3 regions of the Micromonospora sp. CA-111912 genome follow, and region 1 is predicted to be linked to each of the others. Evidence: riboswitches for the same ligand, from Rfam matches in the RefSeq annotation. Region 1 holds a riboswitch; each other region holds the start of a gene.
The links. A riboswitch is a leader RNA that binds a small molecule or an ion and turns the genes downstream of it on or off. The one in region 1 is predicted to bind cyclic di-AMP.
Positions count from the first base shown of each region.

Region 2: linked by a shared signal. The riboswitch ahead of ACQPZO_RS10005 (C39 family peptidase) and the one ahead of ACQPZO_RS15675 (transglycosylase family protein) in region 1 are both predicted to bind cyclic di-AMP.
Region 3: linked by a shared signal. The riboswitch ahead of ACQPZO_RS23120 (coiled-coil domain-containing protein) and the one ahead of ACQPZO_RS15675 (transglycosylase family protein) in region 1 are both predicted to bind cyclic di-AMP.

Region 1 is NZ_CP192007.1:3,776,173-3,783,350, forward strand. Features, by position in the region: gene ACQPZO_RS15670 (hypothetical protein) at 1-2,093, opposite strand, end outside; gene ACQPZO_RS15675 (transglycosylase family protein) at 2,291-2,953, opposite strand; cyclic di-AMP (ydaO/yuaA leader) riboswitch at 2,953-3,126, opposite strand; gene ACQPZO_RS15680 (hypothetical protein) at 3,386-4,144, opposite strand; gene htpG (molecular chaperone HtpG) at 4,274-6,127, opposite strand; gene ACQPZO_RS15690 (alpha/beta hydrolase) at 6,318-7,163, opposite strand.
Region 2 is NZ_CP192007.1:2,376,988-2,384,165, reverse strand. Features, by position in the region: gene ACQPZO_RS10015 (D-ribitol-5-phosphate cytidylyltransferase) at 1-1,427, shown strand, start outside; gene ACQPZO_RS10010 (CDP-glycerol glycerophosphotransferase family protein) at 1,471-3,183, shown strand; gene ACQPZO_RS10005 (C39 family peptidase) at 3,355-4,218, opposite strand; cyclic di-AMP (ydaO/yuaA leader) riboswitch at 4,441-4,583, opposite strand; gene ACQPZO_RS10000 (hypothetical protein) at 4,902-5,663, opposite strand; gene ACQPZO_RS09995 (hypothetical protein) at 5,795-6,262, opposite strand; gene ACQPZO_RS09990 (acyltransferase family protein) at 6,422-7,178, opposite strand, start outside.
Region 3 is NZ_CP192007.1:5,572,486-5,579,663, reverse strand. Features, by position in the region: gene ACQPZO_RS23135 (hypothetical protein) at 164-310, opposite strand; gene ACQPZO_RS23130 (STAS domain-containing protein) at 666-1,034, shown strand; gene ACQPZO_RS23125 (SRPBCC family protein) at 1,232-1,702, shown strand; gene ACQPZO_RS23120 (coiled-coil domain-containing protein) at 1,784-2,863, opposite strand; cyclic di-AMP (ydaO/yuaA leader) riboswitch at 2,868-2,997, opposite strand; gene ACQPZO_RS23115 (cation diffusion facilitator family transporter) at 3,151-4,065, opposite strand; gene ACQPZO_RS23110 (HelD family protein) at 4,172-6,289, opposite strand; gene ACQPZO_RS23105 (alpha/beta fold hydrolase) at 6,457-7,178, opposite strand, start outside.

The sequences.
Region 1 (7,178 bases):
GAGTCGACGTACCGCAGCACCAGTTCGCGGCCGGCGTCGGGGACCCGCGCCGCGCGGGCGAGCGCGGCGGCCCGGGCGTGCATCGGCTGGCCCGCGTCCCGGGCCAGCCGGGCCTGGAGGTCGACGTACGCCCGCCGGTGCCGGGGCAGCCAGCGGTCGACGTGCCACGGATACCCGGGCACCCAGCGCGGCCCGGCCGGCAGGAACGCCCCGCGCGGCGGCGGGCCGAGCAGCACCCGGTCGAGCAGGTCGGTGCGCCGCCCGCAGACCGTCCGCCACACCGCCTCGAACGTGATCACCGACGGGTCGGCGGCGAACAGGAGGGCGACCCGCTCGCCGCGTGGCGCCGGGTCCGCCAGCCACAGGTCGGCGGCGTTCCGGACGACCGGGGAGACGTTGCCCGGGCCGGTGGCCCGGTGCAGCAGCTCCTGGAGCGCGGGCAGCCGCCACGCCCGGCGTCCCAGCGCGCGGGTGACGGCGAACAGGGCGGTGAACTCGCCGCGCGCCATGCCGGCGGTGATCCAGGGCAGGAGCCGGTCGAGGACGACCCGTTCCTGCCCCCGGCGCAGGCCGTGGTCGAGCCGGCCCAGCGGGGGCAGGTGGTGCCCGCCGAGAAGGGCGTCGAGGGTGTCCAGCGCCCAGCCCAGCAGCTCCGGTTCGTCGACGTGGTGGCGCAGCACCCCGCAGGCCAGGTCGCCCAGCGCGGACAGCGTGCGGGTGGACGCGTCCCGGGCGTGGGTGGCGTCGGTGACCAGCGCGGCCAGCACGGGCCGCGAGTCGGCGCGCAGCGACCGGGCCATCGTCGCCAGGGTGGCCAACGCCGCCGACCGGACCGGGTCCTGCTCGTTGCGCAGCCCGACGAGCCAGGCCACGGCCTCGGCCACCGCCGCCGGGTCGTCGCTGCGCCGCGCGGCGGTGAGCAGCAGCTCGTACGCCGTCGCCCGGTCCCCCGCGTCGGCGGCGCGCAGGGCGGGCACCAGCGCCCCGGACGCCTCCGGCCAGGGCAGCTCGGCGCTCCACGCCCGCACGGCGGCCTCGTCGGCGCGGACCCGGTCCAGGGTGAGCACCCGGCGGGCCTCCCGTTCCCGCCAGCGCCGGGGCAGCACCGCCATGACGGCCCGGGAGGGGATCACGGCGGCCGTCTCGACGTCGGCGAGCGCGGCGTCGTACAGGGTGCCGCGCGCCGCCGGGGGCAGCGCGTCCAGCAGCGCCGCGAGGCGGGCGTCGTCGGCGCGCAGCCGCCGGGCGAGCGTGACCAGGTCCGCCGGCGGCAGCGCGGCGAGGCGGCGCAGCAGCGCCGGGGGCAGGGCGGCCCGGGCCAGCCAGCCGGCGCGGGCCGGGGCGGTCAGCAGCGCGAGCACCCGGGCCGGGGACGCCGCGGCGAGCACGCCGTAGCGGGTGAGGTCGCCGGGGAGCCCGTCGGCCGGGGCGTGGCGTTCGAGCAGGGTCAGCACCCGCTCCGGATGGTCGGCCGCCGTGCCGAGCAGCGCGCCCGCGCGGGTCGCCCACCAGCGGGAACGTTCCGGGCCGGGCAGCGCCGCCTCGGCGTGGTCGAGCAGGACGTCGCCGTGCCGGCGGGCCAGGGCCGCCCCGCCGCCGAGCGCGTGGTCGAGCAGGGGCAGCAGCCGGCGTACCGTGTCGGGGCCGCAGGCGGGCAGCAGCGCGACCGCCTCGGCGTCGCCGAACCGGTCGCGGACGGCGTCGACGAGCCGGTCGGCGACCTCCGGGCGACGCAGCGACCGCAGCGACCGGTAGACCAGCCGGCGCAGGTCGGCCGGGGCGTCGACGAGCAGGGGGCGCAGGTCGTCGGCGGTGAGCCAGCCGGCGCGCAGGCAGACCCGGACCGCGACGGCCCGGATCGCCGCGTGCGGGTCGTCGAGGGCGGCGGCCATGCCGGCCCGGTCGCCGACGACCTGGGCCGCGGTCACGGCGAGAAACCGGTGGTACGCCGACCCGGCGCGCAGATCAGCGAGCACCCCGTCCAGCCGGCCGGCGGCGGCGAGGGCCCGGGCCCGGGCGGCGAGGGTCGTCATCCGCTCCCGGTACGGCAGTTCGTCGAGGTCGTCGAGCAGTTTGGCGGTTCGGCGCGGCATCGCGCCATTGTGCCCGGAGCCGGGCCCAGCGGCCGACTCGTTTTGCGGGGCTGCGACGGTGCTCCCGCGAGCACTTCACCTGGGTGGCGTGCCCGTCGGGGACGCGGAAGCGCCCGGCCGGAGGAACCGGCCGGGCGCTTCCGGTGCTGGGTGCCCCGGGACCGGGGTGCCGGGTCGCACCGACCCGGCCGGGCGCGTCAGAAGCTGAGCCGCTGGCCCGGGAAGATCAGGTTCGGGTGCTCGCCCACGACCCGCTCGTTCTTCTCCCACAGCGCGCGCCAGCCGCCCCGCACACCCTGCGCCGTGGCGATCTTGGAGAGCGTGTCGCCCGACCGGACCACGTAGGTCGTCCCGCCACTGGACGGAGCGCTCTTCGGGGCGCTCCTCGTGGTGTCCCGCTTGCTGCGCGAGGCCGGCTTCTCGGTACGTGAGGACCGCTCCTTCGGGGCGGCCTTCGTCTCCGACTTCCGCTCCGACTTCGTGCTGCCCTTCGTCGAGCCACCCTTCTTGCCGCAGGTCGGCCACGCCCCGATGCCCTGGCCGTCGAGCACCTTCTCGGCGATGCGGATCTGCTCGCTCCGGGTCGCCAGGTCGGCGCGGGCGGCGTACCTCTTGCCGCCGTAACCTGCCCACGTGCCCTGCGAGAACTGCAGGCCGCCGTAGTAGCCGTTGCCGGTGTTGATGTGCCAGTTGCCGCCGGACTCGCACGAGGCGACGGCGTCCCAGTTGACCGCGGCCTGGGCCGGCGCGGCCGGTCCGGCCAGGGCGACGGCCCCGGCGAGTGCGCCAGCGGCGAGAGTGCCAACGGCGGCGCGGCGGACGGTCATCCGACGGTGGCGGGCGGTGTATTCAGTTGCCATGTGTGATTCCTCCACGCCGGCGAGGTGAGCTGTCGGGTTCGGGCCGAGGAGCCCGGCCGCCGCAGGCGGCTTCACCCCGAGGTGCGGTGCACCGAGGAACATGTGGGTCCCCCGCTCCTGCCTGACTGACAAGGGAACCGACGGTCGGCGGCAGGACTAGGCGTTTACCGACCGTGGTCGCCGCGTTCGCGGACTCGACCGACGCTAGGCACCGTTGGTGACGAGTGCCCACCTCTTGTGAAGTTCTTCACCCGCTCGGGCGAAGGGCCACATCGTCGACTTGCGAGACTCCGCCAGCCGTGCAGGGCGAACGCCGGGCCGAGTCTGATCAGGGTGAACCGCCAGCGGACAACCTCACCCCATCACCGAGTGTGATCGGGGGCCGATTGCGCACATCGGATCTCGGAAACGCTCGGTGATCGCCCACACAGCTCAGTGGGGCGGGCGGCGGCCGTGCCCGGCGACGGCGGTGTCGGCCGTGCAGCTCAACTCCCCGGGGGCGAGCTGCACCCGGGAGGGCCGCCACACCTCGACCCGTCCACCCTCCACGCGAGCCAGCAGACAGTCGTACTGACTGGCCCGCAGCGCCACCCCCACGACCCCGCCCACGGCGGCGACCTGCCGGTTGACCAGAGGCTCGAGGTCGAGGCCGTCGACCGCCGCGCGGACGGCCTGCTCGGTGACCGCACCGCCGGTGGAAAGGGCCCGGCGCAGGTCGTCCTCGGCGGAGCCCGGAAGTTCCGGGTCGACGGAGATCGTGAGCGGGGAACCGTCCGGACAGGACACCTCGTCGACCCGGTCGTCCATGGCGTCCTGCTCAACGCTGATCGCATAGCAGACCGGCAGGTCGAACGGCTCGTTCATCGACCGGCCGGACGCGTCGACCGCCGTGGCCACCCCGTGCACGCGGACGATCAGCGAGACCCCGGCCCCGGTCCGGGTGCCACCGATCCGCATGACCTCCGTGCCGGCGACCCGGGCGGCCTCCCGGGCGTACCGCTGCGCCGGGTTCGGGTGCCGGCGTTCCCGCTTGACGGCCTGCTCGACGAGGGTGACCTTGCGGCCGGCGTCCTGCATCGCCAGCTCCCTGGTCCGGATCTTGTCGACCTGCGGCTCCGGCCCGTAGCAGCCGGGTAGCAGGAGCAGCCCGACCGACACCGACACCAACCCGCGCAGCCGTCCCCGAAGCATGGGGCCATTATCCCGGTCCTCCCGCCCGCCCGGGGCCCCGCCCGCCCGGCGGGAGGCGCAACGGCGCGCGCCGGGCGTCCATGGTCGACATTGTCGACCGGGAGCCCGGCGCGCGGTGCGTGGCGGCGGCTACAGCGTGCGGGCCAGCCGGTCGGCGAGGATCCGGGTGAACCGGGACGGGTCGGCCAGCTCGCCGCCCTCGGCCAGCAACGCCATCCCGTACAGCAGTTCGGCCGTGTCGCCCAGCGCGTCGGCCCCGGTGTCCTGCTCGTGGGCCTTGCGCAGCCCCTCGACCAGCGGGTGCCCCGGGTTCAGCTCCAGGATCCGCTTGACCTGCGGCACCTCGTGCCCCATCGCCCGGTACATCTTCTCCAGCGTCGGGGTGATGTCGTGGGCGTCGCCGACCACGCAGGCCGGCGAGGTGGTCAGCCGGGTGGAGAGCCGGACCTCCTTGACGCTGTCGGAGAGCCGGCCCGTCATCCAGGTCAGCAGGTCGGCGTACTCCTGGCGCTGCTGCTCGCGGGCCGACTCGGCCTCCTTCTTCTCCTCCTCGGTGTCCAGGTCGACCTGGCCCTTGGCGATGGAGCGCAGCGGCTTGCCGTCGAACTGCCCGACCCGCTCGACCCACACCTCGTCCACCGGGTCGGTGAGGATCAGCACCTCGTAGCCCTTGGCCCGGAACGCCTCCATGTGCGGCGAGTTCTCGATCATCGACCGGGACTCACCGGTCATGTAGTAGATGTCGGCCTGGCCGTCCTTCATCCGCTCGACGTAGTCGCGCAGGCCGGTCAGCTCCGCCGGGTCGTTGGTGGAGGCGACGGAGACGATGTCCAGGATGGCCTCGGTGTTGTCCGGGTCGTCGAGCAGGCCCTCCTTGAGCGCCGGGCCGAACTCCGACCAGAAGGTGCGGTACTTCTCGGCCTCGTTGGCCCTCAGCTCCTTGACGGTGGTGAGGATCTTCTTCACCAGCCGGCGGCGGACCACCTGGATCTGACGGTCCTGCTGGAGGATCTCCCGGGAGATGTTCAGCGACAGGTCGTGGGCGTCGACGACGCCCTTGACGAAGCGCAGGTAGTTCGGCATCAGCGCGTCACAGTCGTCCATGATGAACACGCGCTTGACGTAGAGCTGCACGCCGCGACGGGCCTGCGGGGCGAACAGGTCGACCGGGGCGTGCGACGGCAGGAACAGCAGCGCCTCGTACTCGAAGGTCCCCTCGCCCCGCATGTGGATGGTCTCGAGGGGATCGGCCCAGTCGTGGCTGACGTGCTTGTAGAACTCCTTGTACTCGGCCTCGTCGACCTCGCTGCGCGGGCGGGCCCACAGCGCCTTCATCGAGTTGAGGGTCTGCACCTCGCTGGTGGTCGCCCCGTCCTCACCCGGGCGCTCCACGGTCGTCCGGATCGGCCAGGCGATGAAGTCGGAGTACCGCTTGACGATCTCGCGGATCTTCCAGTCGGCGGCGTAGTCGTGCAGGTTGTCGTCGCTGTCCTCCGGCTTGAGGTGGACGGTGACGGCCGTGCCCTGCGGGGCGTCGTCGATGGTCTCCACGACGTACGTGCCCTCGCCGGTCGACTCCCAGCGGGTGCCCTCGGCCTCCCCGGCGCGGCGGGTGACCAGGGTGACCTTGTCGGCCACCATGAAGGTCGCGTAGAACCCGACCCCGAACTGCCCGATCAGGTCGGCGGACCCGGCCGAGTCCTTGGACTCGCGCAGCTTGGTCAGCAGCTCGGCGGTGCCGGACTTGGCGATGGTGCCGATCAGGCCGACGACATCGTCGCGGGACATGCCGATGCCGTTGTCCCGGACGGTCAGGGTGCGCGCGTCGCGGTCGACCTCGATCTCGATGTGCAGGTCGGAGACGTCGGCCGCGAGATCCTTGTCGACCATGGACTCCAGGCGCAGCTTGTCCAGCGCGTCGGAGGCGTTGGAGATGAGTTCACGCAGGAAGACGTCCTTGTTCGAATAGATCGAATGGACCATCAGCTGGAGCAGCTGGCGCGCCTCCGCCTGGAATTCCAGCGTCTCGATCCGGTTACTCACACCGACCCCCTTCAGTTACTTCCGACCTTCGCGCACAGGATACGAGTCGTCGCTACCGGTCGTGTAACCCGCCCGGCCCGGACCACAGCCCGCCGACGTGCGCCTCGTGGTCACGGCAACCAGCGACCGCTCACGCCTCGACCAGCGAGCAGAGCAGGGCCGCGGTGTCGCCGGGGCGTACCAGCACCCCGGCATGGCTGACATCGAGCGACCGGACGTCGAACGGGTTGTCGGGGGTCAGCGCGTCGGCGTCGGCGATGAAGCGGTCCTGTAGCGCGAGCGGAATCGACCGGTCGGCGGTGAGCCGCACGTAGGTACGGGGAATACGTCCCCAGGTCGCGGCGTCGGCCCGCTCCTCGCCGGCGTCCAGGCTCTCGTCCGGCTCCAGGGTGTTCAGGTATCCGTAGAACTCGTCGTCGGTGCCGTCGGCCAGAACGGCTTCCCGGAGCGTGGCGAGCAACGTGGGGTCGGCGGTGCGCCAGTTGAACCGCAACGCGCCGAGTTCCATCGGGTTCGCGGCGATCAGGTTGCCGGCATCGGCCAACGCGCTCGACGCGTTCTCCGCCGAGGCCTGGTAGCCGGCCGGGGTATCGCCGGCACAGCACCACGCCGAGATGTAGACCAACCGGTCCACCAGGTCCGGTGCGGCATTGCCGACCCCGGTCAGGGTGAGCCCACCCCGGCTGTGCCCGACCAGGATCACCGGCCCGTGCTCGCGTACCCGCTTCACGACGTCAAGGACGTGTGCCACGTTGTCCGCGTGCCCGATGCCGGCCATCGCACTCGGCGTGCTCGCCAGGGCGGCAAGGTCCTGCGGGGCTTGGTACGCCGCCGGGAACGTCGCGCCGAAGCCGTGTCCCGGCAGGTCGACGGCCAGCGAACGGTGCCCGCGCAGGGCAAGTTCCCGCTGCATGGGCGCCCAGGTGAACGAGTTGCTGCCGGCACCGTGGACGATGACGAAGGTGGGAGCTGTCATCCGGACATAATGGCT
Region 2 (7,178 bases), 1.4 Mb from region 1:
CGGTGGTCCTCGCGGGGGGCACGGGGACCCGGCTGGGCCTGGGCATCCCGAAGCAGCTACTGAAGATCGCCGGCAAGCCGATCATCGAGCACACCCTGGCGGTCTTCGAGGCGGCCCCCGAGATCGACGAGATCATCGTGCTGATGGCCGCCGGGCACGTCCCCGACGCCCAGCAGATCGTCGACAAGGCCGGCTTCCGGAAGGTCAGCAAGGTCATCTCCGGCGGCGACACCCGCAACGCGACCACCCGGATCGCCCTGGACGCCATCGGCGAGGGCGACGTCAACATCCTCTTCCACGACGCGGTGCGCCCGCTGCTCAGCGGCCGGATCGTCCGGGAGTGCGTGAACGCGCTCTGGACCTACACGGCGGTCGACGTGGCGATCCCCTCGGCCGACACGATCATCCAGGTCGACGAGAACGAGTGCATCACCGACATCCCGGTCCGGTCCACCCTGCGCCGGGGCCAGACCCCGCAGGCGTTCCGCTCGGGCACCATCCGGGAGGCGTACCGGATCGCCGGTGGCGACGCGAACTTCGCCGCCACCGACGACTGCGGCGTCGTGCTGCGCTACCTGCCCGGCACCCCGATCAAGGTGATCGACGGCTCGGACGAGAACATCAAGGTCACCCACCCGGTCGACGTGCACCTCGCGGACAAGCTCTTCCAGCTCGCCGCCGCGCAGGCACCCAAGCTGACCGACCACCGTTCCTACACCGAGGAGCTGACCGGCCGGACCGTCGTCGTGTTCGGCGGCAGCTACGGCATCGGTCACGAGCTGACCGAACTGGCCCGCCGTTACGGCGCGCAGGTCTTCCCGTTCAGCCGCTCCACCACCGGCACCCACGTCGAGCGGGCCGCCGACGTCGAGGCCGCGCTGAAGACCGCCTTCGAGGCCACCGGCCGGATCGACCACGTGGTGGTCACCGCCGGCGTCCTGGAGAAGGGCGAGCTGTCGGAGATGGACCAGGAGACCATGGACCGGGTCCTGCAGGTCAACTTCGTCGGCCCGGTCACCATCGCCCGGCAGTCCCTGTCGTACCTGCAGCAGACCAAGGGCCAGCTCCTGCTCTACACGTCCAGCTCGTACACCCGGGGCCGGGCCCGCTACGCGCTCTACTCGGCCACCAAGGCCGCGCTGGTCAACCTGACCCAGGCGCTGTCCGACGAGTGGGCCGAGTTCGGCGTACGGGTCAACTGCATCAACCCGGAGCGCACCGCCACCCCGATGCGCACCAAGGCGTTCGGCGAGGAGCCGGAGCACACCCTGCTCGCCGCGGAGACCGTCGCCCAGTCCTCGCTGGACGTGCTGATCTCCGAGCTGACCGGGCAGGTCATCGACGTCCGGCGGGCACCGGGCGAGGGGCCCGCCGCGAACGTTCCCGCCCAGGGCGGCCCGACGGCGACCCCGGCCACGGCCGGCTGAGCGACGACGGCCACCGCAGCACGGCGGGAGAAGCGGAAACGACATGCGTGGTGACCTGGTCAGGAAGCTGACCGCCCGGGTGGCGACCACCGGCCTGGCGGTGCTGGCGTTCCTCGCCCTCGCGCTGACCGGGGCGACCGGCTGGGGGCTGGCGCTCGCGGTGACGGCCCTGGCCGCCGCCGGCTGGGAGCGCCGGGTCCGGCCGGCCGCCGACAGCACTGCCGAGTCGGTGCTGCTCGCGGCCGGCATCCTGGTCGGGTACGCCCGCCGGCTCGACGCCGGCTTCGACCCGGCGCTGGCCGCCACGGCCCTGGTGCTGCTGGGGCTGGTGCTGCTGGTGGGGCCGCTGCGGCAGGCCGGTGACCTGGAGATCCGGGCCGCCAACCTCCCGGTCCGGTCGTGGGCCCCGCTGGTCGCCGGTCGGCTGGCCGACGCCCTGCTGGTGCTGCTCGCCGCAGTGGCGCTGGCCGCCGCGCTGGCGCTGCCGGCGTTCGTCGCCCTGCTGCTGGCGCTGGGCGTCGGCGCGGGCACCGGGGCGGTGGCCCTGGACCTGGCCCGCCGGCGGTTCCGGCCGGGGACCGGGGGCGGTGCGGTGACCCGGGCGCTGCGGGCGCACCAGCCGGAGTTCCTGCTGCACTTCTCCGCCCCGCCGGGGTCGGAGTACCAGGTCACCATGTGGCTGCCCTACCTGGAGCGGATCGGCCGGCCGTTCCTCGTGATGGTGCGGGAGCCGGAGTTCCTCGCCCCGATCGCCGCGGCCACCACTGCCCCGGTGGTGTACTGCCCCACCCTCAAGGCGATGGACGAGGCGCTGGTGCCGAGTCTCAAGGTGGCGTTCTACGTCAACCACGGGGCGAAGAACAGCCACTGCATCCGGTTCACCCAGCTCACCCACGTGCAGATCCACCACGGCGACAGCGACAAGGCGCCCAGCGCCAACCCGGTCTCGGCGATCTTCGACCGGATCTTCGTGGCCGGCCCGGCCGCGATCGAGCGGTACGCCCGCGCGGGGGTGGACATCCCGGCGGAGAAGTTCGTCGTGGTCGGCCGCCCGCAGGTCGAGTCGATCGAGGTACGCCGGGAGCCGGCAACCGGCCTGCCGAACCCGACGGTGCTCTACACCCCGACCTGGACCGGGCACCACGCCGACGCGAACTACTGCTCCCTGCCGGTGGGCGAGACCCTCGTCCGAGGGCTGCTGGCCCGGGGCGCGACGGTGATCCTGCGCGCCCACCCGTACACCGGGCAGAATCCGGCGTCGGCGCGGCAGCTCGCCCGGCTCACGGAGCTGCTCGCCGCGGACCGGGCCCGCACCGGCCGGCAGCACGTCTGGGGCGCTGCGGCCAGCCGGGAGATGTCCCTGGTCGACTGCGTGAACCGCTCCGACGCGCTGCTCTCGGACGTCTCCGGGGTGATCTCCGACTACCTCTACTCCGGCAAGCCGTACGCGGTCACGGACATGGGCGGCGACGGCGACCGGTTCGTCGAGCGGTTCCCCCTGGCCGGCTCGGGCTACGTGCTGCGCCGCGACGCGGCCAACCTCGACGAGGTGCTCGGTCACCTGCTCGACACCGACCCGCAGGCAACGGCCCGCTGGGCCACCCGCTCCCGCTACCTGGGCGACTTCCCCACCCACCAGTACGCCGAGGCGTTCCTGGCAGCGGCCCGCCGCGAGCTGACCCCGACCTGGACCCCACCCACCCCCCGCCCGACCCCCACCCCGCCCTCCCCCACCCCCTCCAGCTTCCCGCGGTAATCAAGAAGTTCGCGTCAGGGTTGAGGCCGGAGCCGACGGGTTCGGTCACGGCCACGGTGCCGGACGGCACCCGGACGGCCGCGGTGCCGGCCCGGCCCGGTGCCGGACGGCGCGGGACAGCACCGGGCCCCGGCTCACGGGGAGAGCCGGGGCCCGGTGGGGGAAGGGTGATCAGGCCGAGTAGCCCCTGGTCGCCGCCCAGTGCGCCAGGGCCGTGGTGCTGATCCAGTACGCCGAGGCGGCCGGGTTGGCCGAGTCGGCGATCCGCACGGTACGGCCTTCGTTGCGGTAGCCCACGACGGCGATGTAGTGGCCGCCGGGGAAGGAATGCCAGCCGCCGTCGACGTCGGTGGCGTCACCGGCGATGTTCACCACGACGCCGCGCCCGGCGCCGACCGCCTTCACCACGTCCGCCTTGAGCCGGTCGATCTGGGCCCCGGTGGCGGCACCGCCCGGGATCATCCGGGTTTGGTACGGGTCGCCCTTGACCATCCCGTTGAGCACCCGGGTGGTGTCCTCGGCCGAGTTGGTGCCCATCTCGGTGGTGCCGAGGCGGCTGGCCAGCCCGTCCTGGGTGCTCCCGACGCCGGTGGCGGAGAGCGCGTTGCGCACCGCCGCGGGGCCGCAGTAGTAGTAGGTGGTCTGCGCCTGGTAGGCGTAGTCGAGAACCTTCGACGACGGCGACTTCGGGGTGACCGGCTGCGCCGTGGTCTGCTTCGGGGCCGCCTTGGTGGTCAGGTCGGGGTTCGGCGCGGCCGTGGTGGCGCTCGGCGACGGCGAGGCGCTGGAGGACGCGGTCGCGCCTGCCCGGGCCTGGGCGCGGCTGGCCGCGCTGTCGAGGCGGGGTGCGATCTCGGCCACGGCGGCGTTGGTGGTCTGCCGCGGGGCGGGGGTGTCGTCGGCGCCGGCCAGCAACGCACCGGTGCCGGAGGCCAGCAGGAGCGCCGCGGCCGAGCCGGCGACGACCTGGTACGGGCGCTCGGTGGCGAGACGTCGCAACTGCCGCTTGAGGTGGTCGTTCACGTGTTCCTCCACGGGATGGGGCGGAGAGCGGGGGCACCTGGGCATGCGTCGTCGCACGGTGGCGTGGACGAGACGTCCACAGCCGGTCAGGTCCGCTCTGGGAAGATGCCCGGTCAGCCGGGCGTACGGGCGGGTGCGCCGGTCAGTTCGTCAGCCCGGGGGCGACGGACGCGGGCACCACGGCGCCGCGGTGGAGGAACAACCGAGGGATGGGGTCGCGCTGCACGAGGATGGCACTCCTTCCGACACCGCCTACCGGGTTAGCTGACGGATTCGGGCGGGAAGATCGCCCTACCGCAGGCCGTGGCCCGCGGATTCACCCCACACGTGCACTGGGTCCCCGGTTCGTGATGGTCACGATTGAGCGGGCCCGCGCGGCGTCGCCTCTAGCGATCGGGTACCGCACCGGACGGGCCGACATTACTGGCCGGTCGAGACCCTGCCAAGCCCTTCCCACCTGCTTAAACCCTCTCCGATCAGCTTTCTTGCGACCCATTGGGAACTGACGTGACTCAATGGGATTACGAGCCTTCGAGGGGCCCCCGGGCGACAACCGGACGATCAGTCTTGATCGTCGGCGAGTTATGTCGGTGGACCCGCCCCGATGGGTCGACTGCCCGTTTACCCGGGAGATGTGACCGGCGTCATAAAGAAAATTCGGGCCGCACCGCGACCCACCCGGGTCGGGGGTCAGGTCAGCCGGCCCGGGCCGGGTGCCAGCGGGCGGCCGGGACGGTCCGGCGAGCGTTCGCCGTCGCGGCCCGGGGCGCGGGCACCCGGACGGGGCGGGCCCGCTCCGCGGCAGCGCACGCCTCGACGGCCAGCGCCCGGGCGGCCTCGGCGGCCAGTTCGGCGGCACGCCAGGCGGCCCGCTCCCGGGCCGCCGCCGCCCGGTGGCCGGCCTGCCTCCCGTCCCGCACCGCCCGGGCCAGCACGACCTCCTGCTGAACCGGATGCAGCCGGGGGTCCCAGCCGTCCCGGTGCGCGAAGACGTCGCAGAGCTGCCGGATGGACAGCTCGCCGCGCAGGTGGGCGGCCGTGGCGGCGTGGTGCAGCCAGCGCTCCCGGGCGGCGTACTCGGCGGGGGTGCGGGGGGTACGCGGCACCGGCAGTGCCCCCGCGCCGGAGAAGCGCCGCGCGGCGGCCTCCGCCTCGTCGTACGCCTGCCAGGCCCGATCGAGGGCGTCCTGGGCGGCCAGCCACGCGTCGCGTCGCCGGCGGGCGGTCTGGGCGGCGCCGGCGGCGGCCACCCCCACCTCCTCGGCGTACCGGCGCAGGTCGACGGCCTCCTCGATGGCCGGGTCGACGGCGGGCGGGGTGGGGTCGACCACCGGCCGGTCCCGCTGCGGGCGGGCTACCAGGGCGGTGAGAACGCCCAGCGCCACCACGAGCAGCACCGACCAGATGGCGGCGGCCAGCGGCACCTCGACGAGGAACTGGTGGAGAACGATGTCCATGGTCGGCACCTAACGGGCGGGTGGATGCGGGAAGCGGGCGCTCCGCGCCACCGGGCGGGGCGCGGGGGCGCCACCGGGCCGGGCGGACGGGTGCGGTGGTGCGGTCGCGAGACGGCGGTGTCGCGGACAGGTCAGCCGCGCGGCGGCGCGCGCGACCCGGCGGTCCTCGCGGCGGGCCCGACGGGCATCCGGTGCACCGGGGCCGGGTCGATCACGGACCGGCCCGCCGGGGCGGCCGGGACCGCGCCGGGGTGCGCGGGGGCGGCCGGGACGTCGGCGGCGGCCCGGCCAGGGCCGGCCCCACGCATCCCGGCGGCCGGGACCGGGCCGAGATCGGACGCCCCGAGGACGGCCGGGCTGCCGGCCGGAGACCAGGCCCGGCCGAGGTCGGGGTCGGGCACCCCGAGGACGGCCGGGCTGTCCGCCGGAGACCAGGCCGCGGACCCGCCCGCGGCGTCGGCCCCGGCGGGCGGCGCCGGGTCGAACGACAGCGACCCGGCGCCCAGCGAGAAAGCGACCGCGACGGCCAGGCTGGTCAGCATCCGGGCGGTCCAGCGCGCGACCCACCACAGGAGACAGGTCGGCGCGGCGGAAAGCACACGCTCACGCTACCGAAGCCCTATCGCGGGACGCACCGATGGCGGGCGTGTCGCGACGTCCCGATCGTCCGGTTCTTCCCCGGCCCACTCCCGCGAGTACGCCACGGGGCCGTGGGTGCCGCCCCGGGCCCCGGCGGGGGCGGCGCGGGATCGGGGCGGTCAGCGCCGCTCGGGGACGGCGACCTGCTCGCGGGGGTGCTCCGGCGCGGGGGCGGCCGTCGTCGCCGGCCCGGGTGGCCCCGCCGGGTCGCCGGGGACCGGCCCGCCGCCGGGAGTCGCCGGGCGGGGCCGGCGGGGCGGCCCGAGCCGGCGGGTCAGCGGCATCTCGACCCACCGGTGCAGCAGCGCGGCCAGCACCAGGTTCACCAGCAGGAAGCCGACCACGGCCAGCGGTCCCCACCAGCCGGGCAGCCCCACGCCGAGCCGGTCGGCCAGCCGCAGCACGGTGACCATGACGAAGACGTGCACCAGGTAGAACGCGAAGGAGACCTCGCCGAGCCAGACCATCGGCCGGGACCGCCACGGCGTCCGCGCCCCGCGCACGTCCGCGTCGGCGGCGGCTGCGATGACCAACAGGTACGCCGCCGCGAGCAGGGCCGCCCACAACTCGGCGCGGATCCACTGCGAGGCGACGACCCAGGTGGCCACGAAGATCACGCTGGCCGCGGTGAGGCCGGGGCCCCGCCAGCGCCCCCGGCGCAGCAGCTCGGCCGCGGCGACGCCCATCCAGAACTCCAGGGACCGCACGACGGGGAAGACCTGGGTGAACCACCAGGTGCTCTCCTGCGGCACGAGGCGCTGACCGGGCCAGAGCGCCACGATCAGCAGCGGCACCGCGATCACCACCGCCCACAGCACCCCGGGCCGCGCTCGGCGGACCAGCGGCAGCGCGAACGGCAGGCAGAAGTAGAAGAAC
Region 3 (7,178 bases), 1.8 Mb from region 1:
CGGGCGCCCCGCCCACCGGCATGGTCCGGCGGTCCGCCCGTCCGCCCAGTCGGGCAGTGCCCCGCCGGATCCGGCCGCAAACCCGGCCCGTCCGGCGGCGGCCCGTCCGGCGGCGGCCCGTCCGGCGGCGGCCCGTCTGGCGGCGGCCAGCGGACGGCGGCGGTCAGCGGACGGACACCACGGCAGCGCCACGGGCGAAGTCGTCGCCGTCGTCGTCATCGTCGTCGTCACCCGCGCCGCCGAAGCCGCAGGCCAGCATGAGAGCGAGCAGTGCGCCGACGCCGGCGAGGCCGGCCAGTCTCCGGATCATGAGTGGTCCTTCCGTGGTACGGGTGACGGGCGCCACCGAGCGTAGGCGGGCCGGGCAACGGCGGCGGTGACCTCTCTCACCCGGTCCGCTGTGGGCGGGGCGGGGCGGGGCGCGCCCGGCGCACAATGTGCGCGCGAAGGTCGGGGGTCACCGTTACCCTGGGTCGGCGACGTCGGCCCCGGTCGATCGTCCGCTGAGCAGGACGTGAAAAGTCCGGATAAGGGCCAGCCCGCTGTGTCCTGATCCATGAATTGCTCATCCCGAGGGGTGGCGACCGAGGCCGTCGGAGGAATACTCTCGGTCGCGGCCCGCGTACTGATGAGGCGCCCGTGAACGGGCGAGTGGAGGTGCTCGCGTGAGCCTGTCGATCGTGAAGTCGGTACTGTCGGGTGGTGTCATCGAGATCGTCCCGCGCGGCGAAATCGACGTCGACACCGCGTACGAGGTGCGCGAAGCCATCGCAGAGGTGCTCGCCAAGGGGCGTCCCGCCCGCATCGAGCTCAACATGCGCCTCGTCACCTTCATCGACTCCGTCGGTATCAGCGCGATGGTGGCCGGTTTCCAGACCGCCGAGGTCAGCAGCGTGAAGCTGGTCGTCACCGAGCCGAGCCGGTTCGTGCACCGACAGCTCTGGGTGACCGGGCTGCTCGGCCTGTTCGGCGCTCCGGAGCCCTACTACGCGGGTGCCGGTGCCGCCACCCCCGAGGTGCTGCCGGGCGCCTGACGGCCGCCCGCCCAGCCCGCCCCGGGTGCCCCGGTCTTCGTCGGCCGCCGGGTCGGTTCACCCTGGGTCGGTCACTATCGGGCGGCGGTTCACTCGGTCACTCTGGGGCGGCGGTTCACTCGGTCACTCTGGGGCGGTTCACCGTGGCCGGGGCGGTGGTCCTTCCCTCCGGGCGCCGGGTGCGGGACGATCGGGACGTGCTTCGGCGAGACACCTTCCAGTATTCGGTTCAGGCCCGCTGCTCGCGGGCCGAGGCGGTGGCGCTGCTCGGCGACCCGGCCCGGCAGGGCGAGCTGCATCCACTGATCACGCGGGTGCGCCGGCTGCCGGCCCGGCCGGGCGCCCGGGCCAGTTACGCCATCACCGACCGGCTCGCCGCCGGTCTGCTGCGCTTCCCGGTGACGTACCAGGCGGATGTGCTGGTCGTCACCGACGACGAGATCGTCACGGTGGCCCGGCAGCGGCCGGCCACCACCGTGCGCAACCGCACCCGGCTGCGTGACGAGCCGGGCGGGGTGGTCCGGATCGACGTGGAGATCACCCTTGCCGCCCCGGCGCCACTGTTCCGGTACGCCTTCCGGCAGGCCCGGTCGGCGCATCTCGGGCTGGCCCGGAGGCTGGGAGAGGTGCTGGACCGCGCCGGGGACGGCCCGGCCCAGCCGGCCTGAGCGGCGCGGCCGGGCTGCTCAGGCCGGGCCCCACGGCTTGTGCGGGTGGCCCCCGGATGGCGGGGGCCACCCGCCGCGCGGTCAGTACACCGACAGGTGCACGTGGTTGGTGTGGTCGCTGGACGGGTCCCCGTTGCCCCCGCTGTACGACTTCCAGCCGCTGCTGGGCAGCCAGATCTGCCTGAACCAGATCACGTACAGCACGGCGAGGTTGTCGGCGTTGCGGATGTAGTACGCCGCCAGGTTGTTGCCGTAGGTGCGGTCCCCGCCGGAGGCCACCCCGCCGAAGCCGCCCTTCTGGGCGGCGAAGTCGCACGCCCGTCCCTTGGGATGCTCGCCGGAGCCGCTGGGCCGGTGGCAGGAGACGTACCGGGTGAAGCCGGCAGACTTGGCCTGCTGGAGCGCGTGCAGCGTCCGTGGGGTGATGCAGCCGTCGGCCGGGGTCGGGTCGTTCACGCTGCACGACTCCGACGGCCAGGACCCGTCGGAGTTGCGCTTCGCCGGGGTGGCGTTCGCGCTGGAGGTGCCCCGGTTGGTCCCGCCGCCGCCGCTGGCGCTGGCGCTGGCCTTCTCGTTGGCCACGGTCAGGGCCTGCTCGGCCTGGCCCTTGCGCTTGGCCATCACGGTGACCTGCTTGCGCTGCTCGCGGATCTCCCCGTCGAGGGCCAGCCGGGTCTTGGCGGCCTGGTCCCGGGTCTCCAGCAGGTCGCGCAGCGCCCGGTCCTCGTTGGTGGCGACCGCGTCCAGCGCGGCGATCCGGTCCAGGAAGCCTGCGGGGCTGGTGCTGTTGAGCAGCGCGGACACCGGGCTGAGCCGGCCCGACTTGTACGCCACGCCGGCGATCTCGTCGACCTTGGCGCCGCGTACGGTCAGCTCCGCCTCGACCGTCTTGAGCTGGCTGCCGAGCTGCTGCTGCCGCTTGACCGAGTTGGCCAGGGCTCTCTTGGCGTCCAGGTAACCCTTGCTGGCCGCTTCCAGTTGGGCGCGCAGGGCGGGGGTGCCGCCCTCCTCGTCCTGGCCGGGTGTGGGGGCGCGCAGGCCGGTGGGTGGGGCCGCGCCGGCCGGGGCCACCGGCCCGAACCCGAGGCCGACGGCGAGCGTCAGCACCAGCATCGCCGCCATCCGGGCGGCGGTCCTTCGTACAGGTGCCACTACTGGCATACGTATGTCCTTCCGTCAGTCGCCGACCGGGTTAGCTGACGGGTTCGGGACGGAAGATCCCTACCGCTCAGGCGGATGCACCCCACGAACATGGTTCCCCGGCTCGCCAGGAGGCGATTAGGCGGCGGCCACCGCAGGCGCCGGAGGGCGCCGCCCGGCGGAGGCCGGATGAGAGCCTACCGGTGCGGTTGAGACCCCCGCTGCCTCCGTGGCGGACGGTGCGTGGGCCAATACTCTTAAAACCGGCATGAAGGCACAATACACCACCTAATTGATGGGTGTGGGTATCACCAGCCGGTCGGCCCGCAGGGGCCCGCCGACGCCCCGGGCTCCACCTGCAACGTGGCGTGCTCGATGTGGAAGTCCTCGTGCAGGGCGGTGCGGGCCGCGGTCAGCACCGCGCCCACCTCGGCGTCCGGTGCCATGGTCAGGTGGGCCGAGGCGACCTCCATGCCGGAGGTCAGCGTCCAGACGTGCAGGTCGTGCACCTCGACCACGCCGGGCACCGCCGCCAGCCGGTCGTGCACCGCGGTCACCTGGAGATGTTCCGGCGCGGCCTGCACCAGGATGCGCACCGCGGCCCGCCCGAGCCGCCAGGTGCGGGGCAGGATGAACACGCCGATCGCGACGGCCACCAGTGGGTCCGCCCACCACCAGTCGGTGACGGTGATCAGCGCCGCGGCGCCGATCACCCCGACCGACCCGAGCAGGTCGCCCAGCACCTCCAGGTACGCCCCACGCATGTTGATGCTCTCCTTCGCCCCGCTGCGCAGCAGGGCGAACGCGGCAACGTTGGCGAGCAGGCCCAGCGTCGCCACCACGAGCATCGGGCCGGCGGTCACCTCGGGCGGGTCGCCGAACCGGCGGACCGCCTCGACGAGGACGTAGACCGCGACGCCGCTGAGCAGGACGGCGTTGCCGAGCGCGGCGAGCACCTCCAGCCGGTAGAGCCCGAAGGTGCGCTGGGGGTCGGCGGTGGCCCGCCGGGTGGCGGTGATCGCGGCCAGCGCCATGCCGATGCCGAGCACGTCGGTGAACATGTGCCCGGCATCGGAGAGCAGCGCCAGCGAGCCGGTGCCGAACGCGGCCACCGCCTCGACGATCATCAGGGCGGTGAGTAGCCCGAAGGCCGCCCAGAGTCGCCCTGAGTGGCGGTCTGCGGCGTTCGCCACCGCGCCGTGATGGTCATGACCTGCGCCCACGCCAACACCCTCCGTCCCCGATCCGGACCCGACTCAATGTATGCTCACATCGCTATGTATGCAAGTAAAAGTCGGGCGTCCGACCGGGGACGGGGGCGCCGGCCGGTCAGCCGGTCGGATCGATCGTGGTCAGCCGCTGGGTGGCCCGGGACAGCGCCACGTACAGCGTCCGCACGCCGGAGCCCGGATCGGCCCGGATCTCGGCCGGGGCGACCAGCGCGACCCCGTCGTACTCCATGCCCTTGGCCTGAAGACTGGTCACCACCTGCAGGCGCGGCGCGGCCAGGCCGGCGAGCCAGCCGGCGACCTCGTCCCGGCGCGGCACCGGCGTGATCACGCCGACCGTCCCCTCCACCTCGCCGAGCAGCGCGGCGACCGCCGCAACGGTGGCCCGTTCCAGCTCGGCCGGCGGCACGGTCAGCGCGACCGGCTCCACGCCGGTGGACCGCACCGCGCTGGGCAGCCTGAGGTCCGGGTAGAGCCGGCGGATCTCCGCCGCCGCCACCGCGAAGATCTCCGCCGAGTTGCGGTAGTTGGTGGTCAGCTCGAACTGGTGCCGCCGCCGCCGGCCCAGCGCCTGGTCCCGGGCCCGGGTCAGCTCCTCCTCCGCGCCCGTCCACGCGGTCTGCGCCGGGTCGCCCACCACCGTCCAGGACGCCAGCCGGCCGCGCCGGCCGACCATCCGCCACTGCATCGGGGAGACGTCCTGCGCCTCGTCGACCACCACGTGCGCGTAGTCGCGGTAGTCCTCCGGGCGCTGCCGGGCCGCCTCCCGGGCCGCCCGCTGCCGGTCGGCCTGCGTGCTCAGCTCCCGCACGCCCCCGGCGAGCTGGAACGGGTCCCGCTTGGCCCGCTTCGGCTGCATCGGCTTGCCCAGCAGCGCGTCCAACTCGTCCAGCAGGGCGATGTCGGCGATCGTGAGCCCCTCGGTGTCCAGCGTCCGGTACGCCTCGACGAGCAGGCCGATCTCCGCCCGGGACAGGATCCCCCCGGCGTACCGGCGCAGCCGGTCCGGGCGGGCCAGCCAGCCCAGCACGTGCCGGGGGTGCAGCCGGGGCCACCACGCCTTGAGGAACTCGCGGAACTCGGACCGCTCGGCGATCTCGTCCTCGAATGCGCGCTGCTCCGGCAGCCGCCCGACGTTCATCCGCCGGGCCTGGGCCCACAGCGCGGCGAACACGCCGTCGAAGCCGGCCCGGCGCGCCTCGTTGCGGCGGGCCCCCCGGGACAGCGCCCGGTCCCGGATGCCGTCCAGCTCCCGGCGGTCCAGCCGGAGCAGGGCACCCCGGTAGAGCAGGCGCAGCTCGCCCGGCCCGCCCGGCACCGCGTCCCGCGCAGCCTGCTCAAGTACCCGCCGCATCCGCAGCGATCCCTTCACCGCGGCCACCTCGGGCGGGTCGGTGCGGGTCGCGTCCATCCCCGGGAACAGCGAGCCGAGCGAGTGCAGCGTCGCGGTCTCCTCGCCCAGCGACGGCAGCACCGAGGCGATGTACTCCACGAACACCGCCGACGGGCCGACCACCAGGATGCCGCCGCCGGCGTATCGGCTGCGATCGGAGTACAGCAGGTACGCCGCCCGGTGCAGGGCGACCGCCGTCTTGCCCGTCCCCGGGCCGCCGGAGACGATCGTCACCCCGGAGCCGGGGGAGCGGATCGCCTCGTCCTGCTCCCGCTGGATGGTGGCGATGATGTCCCGCATGCCCCGGCCGGTGGCCCGGGACAGGGTGGCCAGCAGCGCGCCGTCGCCCACCACAGCCATGTCCGGCGGGGCAGCCGCCGGGTCCAGCAGGTCGTCCTCGATCCGGGTCACCCGCTCGGCCGAGGACCCGATGGTGCGCCGCCGCACCACGCCCAGCGGCTGCGCCGGGGTGGCCTGGTAGAACGCGGCGGCGGCCGGGGCCCGCCAGTCCACCACCAGGGTCTCCGCGTCCTCGCCGCGCACCCCGAGCCGCCCGACGTGCAGCACCTGCCGGTCGCGCAGGTCCAGCCGGCCGAAGACCAGCCCCTCGTGTTCGGCGTCGAGCCGGTGTCGGCGCTGGGCGGCGTGGAAGACCATCGCGTCCCGCTCGACCAGCGCGCCGAAGTTGCCCACCCGGGCCAGCTGGTAGCCGTCCTTCTCGGCCTGAGCGGCCGAGCGGCGCAGTTCGCTGAGGCGGGCGTACACCCGGTCGAGATGCCGCTGCTCGACGGCGATCTCCTGCTCCAGGGTGGTCCGGTCGGTCACGCGCAGCTCCTCGCAGACGGCGGCGGACGGCCGCGCCGGGGCGCGGGCCGCGCCTCGGGCTAACCGGAGAGGGTACGGCCATCGGCCGACCGGGATGCGGGGCCATGCCGCCGCCGCGATCCAGCCCACGTCCCGGACCGCCGCTCGCCCCTGTGACGCGGCTCCGGTCAGGCCGGGGAAGCCGGGTGCGGCGCGCCCGCCAGGACCCGGTGCAGCACGCCGGCCACGGCGGTGTTCACCTGGTCCGGCCGCTCCATCATCAGCATGTGCCCGGCGCCCGGGCAGACGGTCAGCTCGGTCGCCGGCAGCGCCGCCGCGATCGACTCGGCGCACGGCGGCGGGGTGAGCCGGTCCCGGTCGCCGACCAGCGCCGCCGCCGGTAGGTGGGCCAGCGCGGCGAGGGTGTCCAGTCGGTGCTGCGTCCCGATCGAGGCCCGGAAGCCGCCGATCGAGCGCAGCGAGGCGCGGGCCACCGCCGAGGTGACCAGCCGAATGTCGGTGGGCTCGCAGCGGTCGCCGAAGAGCATCCAGCGGATGCTGGGCTGCAGGGCCCGTAGCAGCGCCCGGGGCGGGCGCCACGCGCCGCAGCGGGCCAGCACCCCGGCTCCGGCGGTCTCGGCCAGCCGGATCAGCCGGGCGATGCGCGGGGAGAGGCCGTAGGCGGTGTGGGTGTGCCCCTCGGCCGTGGTCGAGACGAAGACCAGCCCGGCCGTGCGGGCTGCGAAGTGCCGGGGGTGGCGGTGTGCGTACTCCATGATCGTCATGCCGCCCATCGAGTGCCCGACCAGCACCACCGGCCCGGTCGGGGCCACCGCGTCGAGCACGGCGACCAGGTCGTCGCCGAGCTGGGCGAGGGTGGCGGTGCGCAGCGCCATGCAGCTCGACCGGC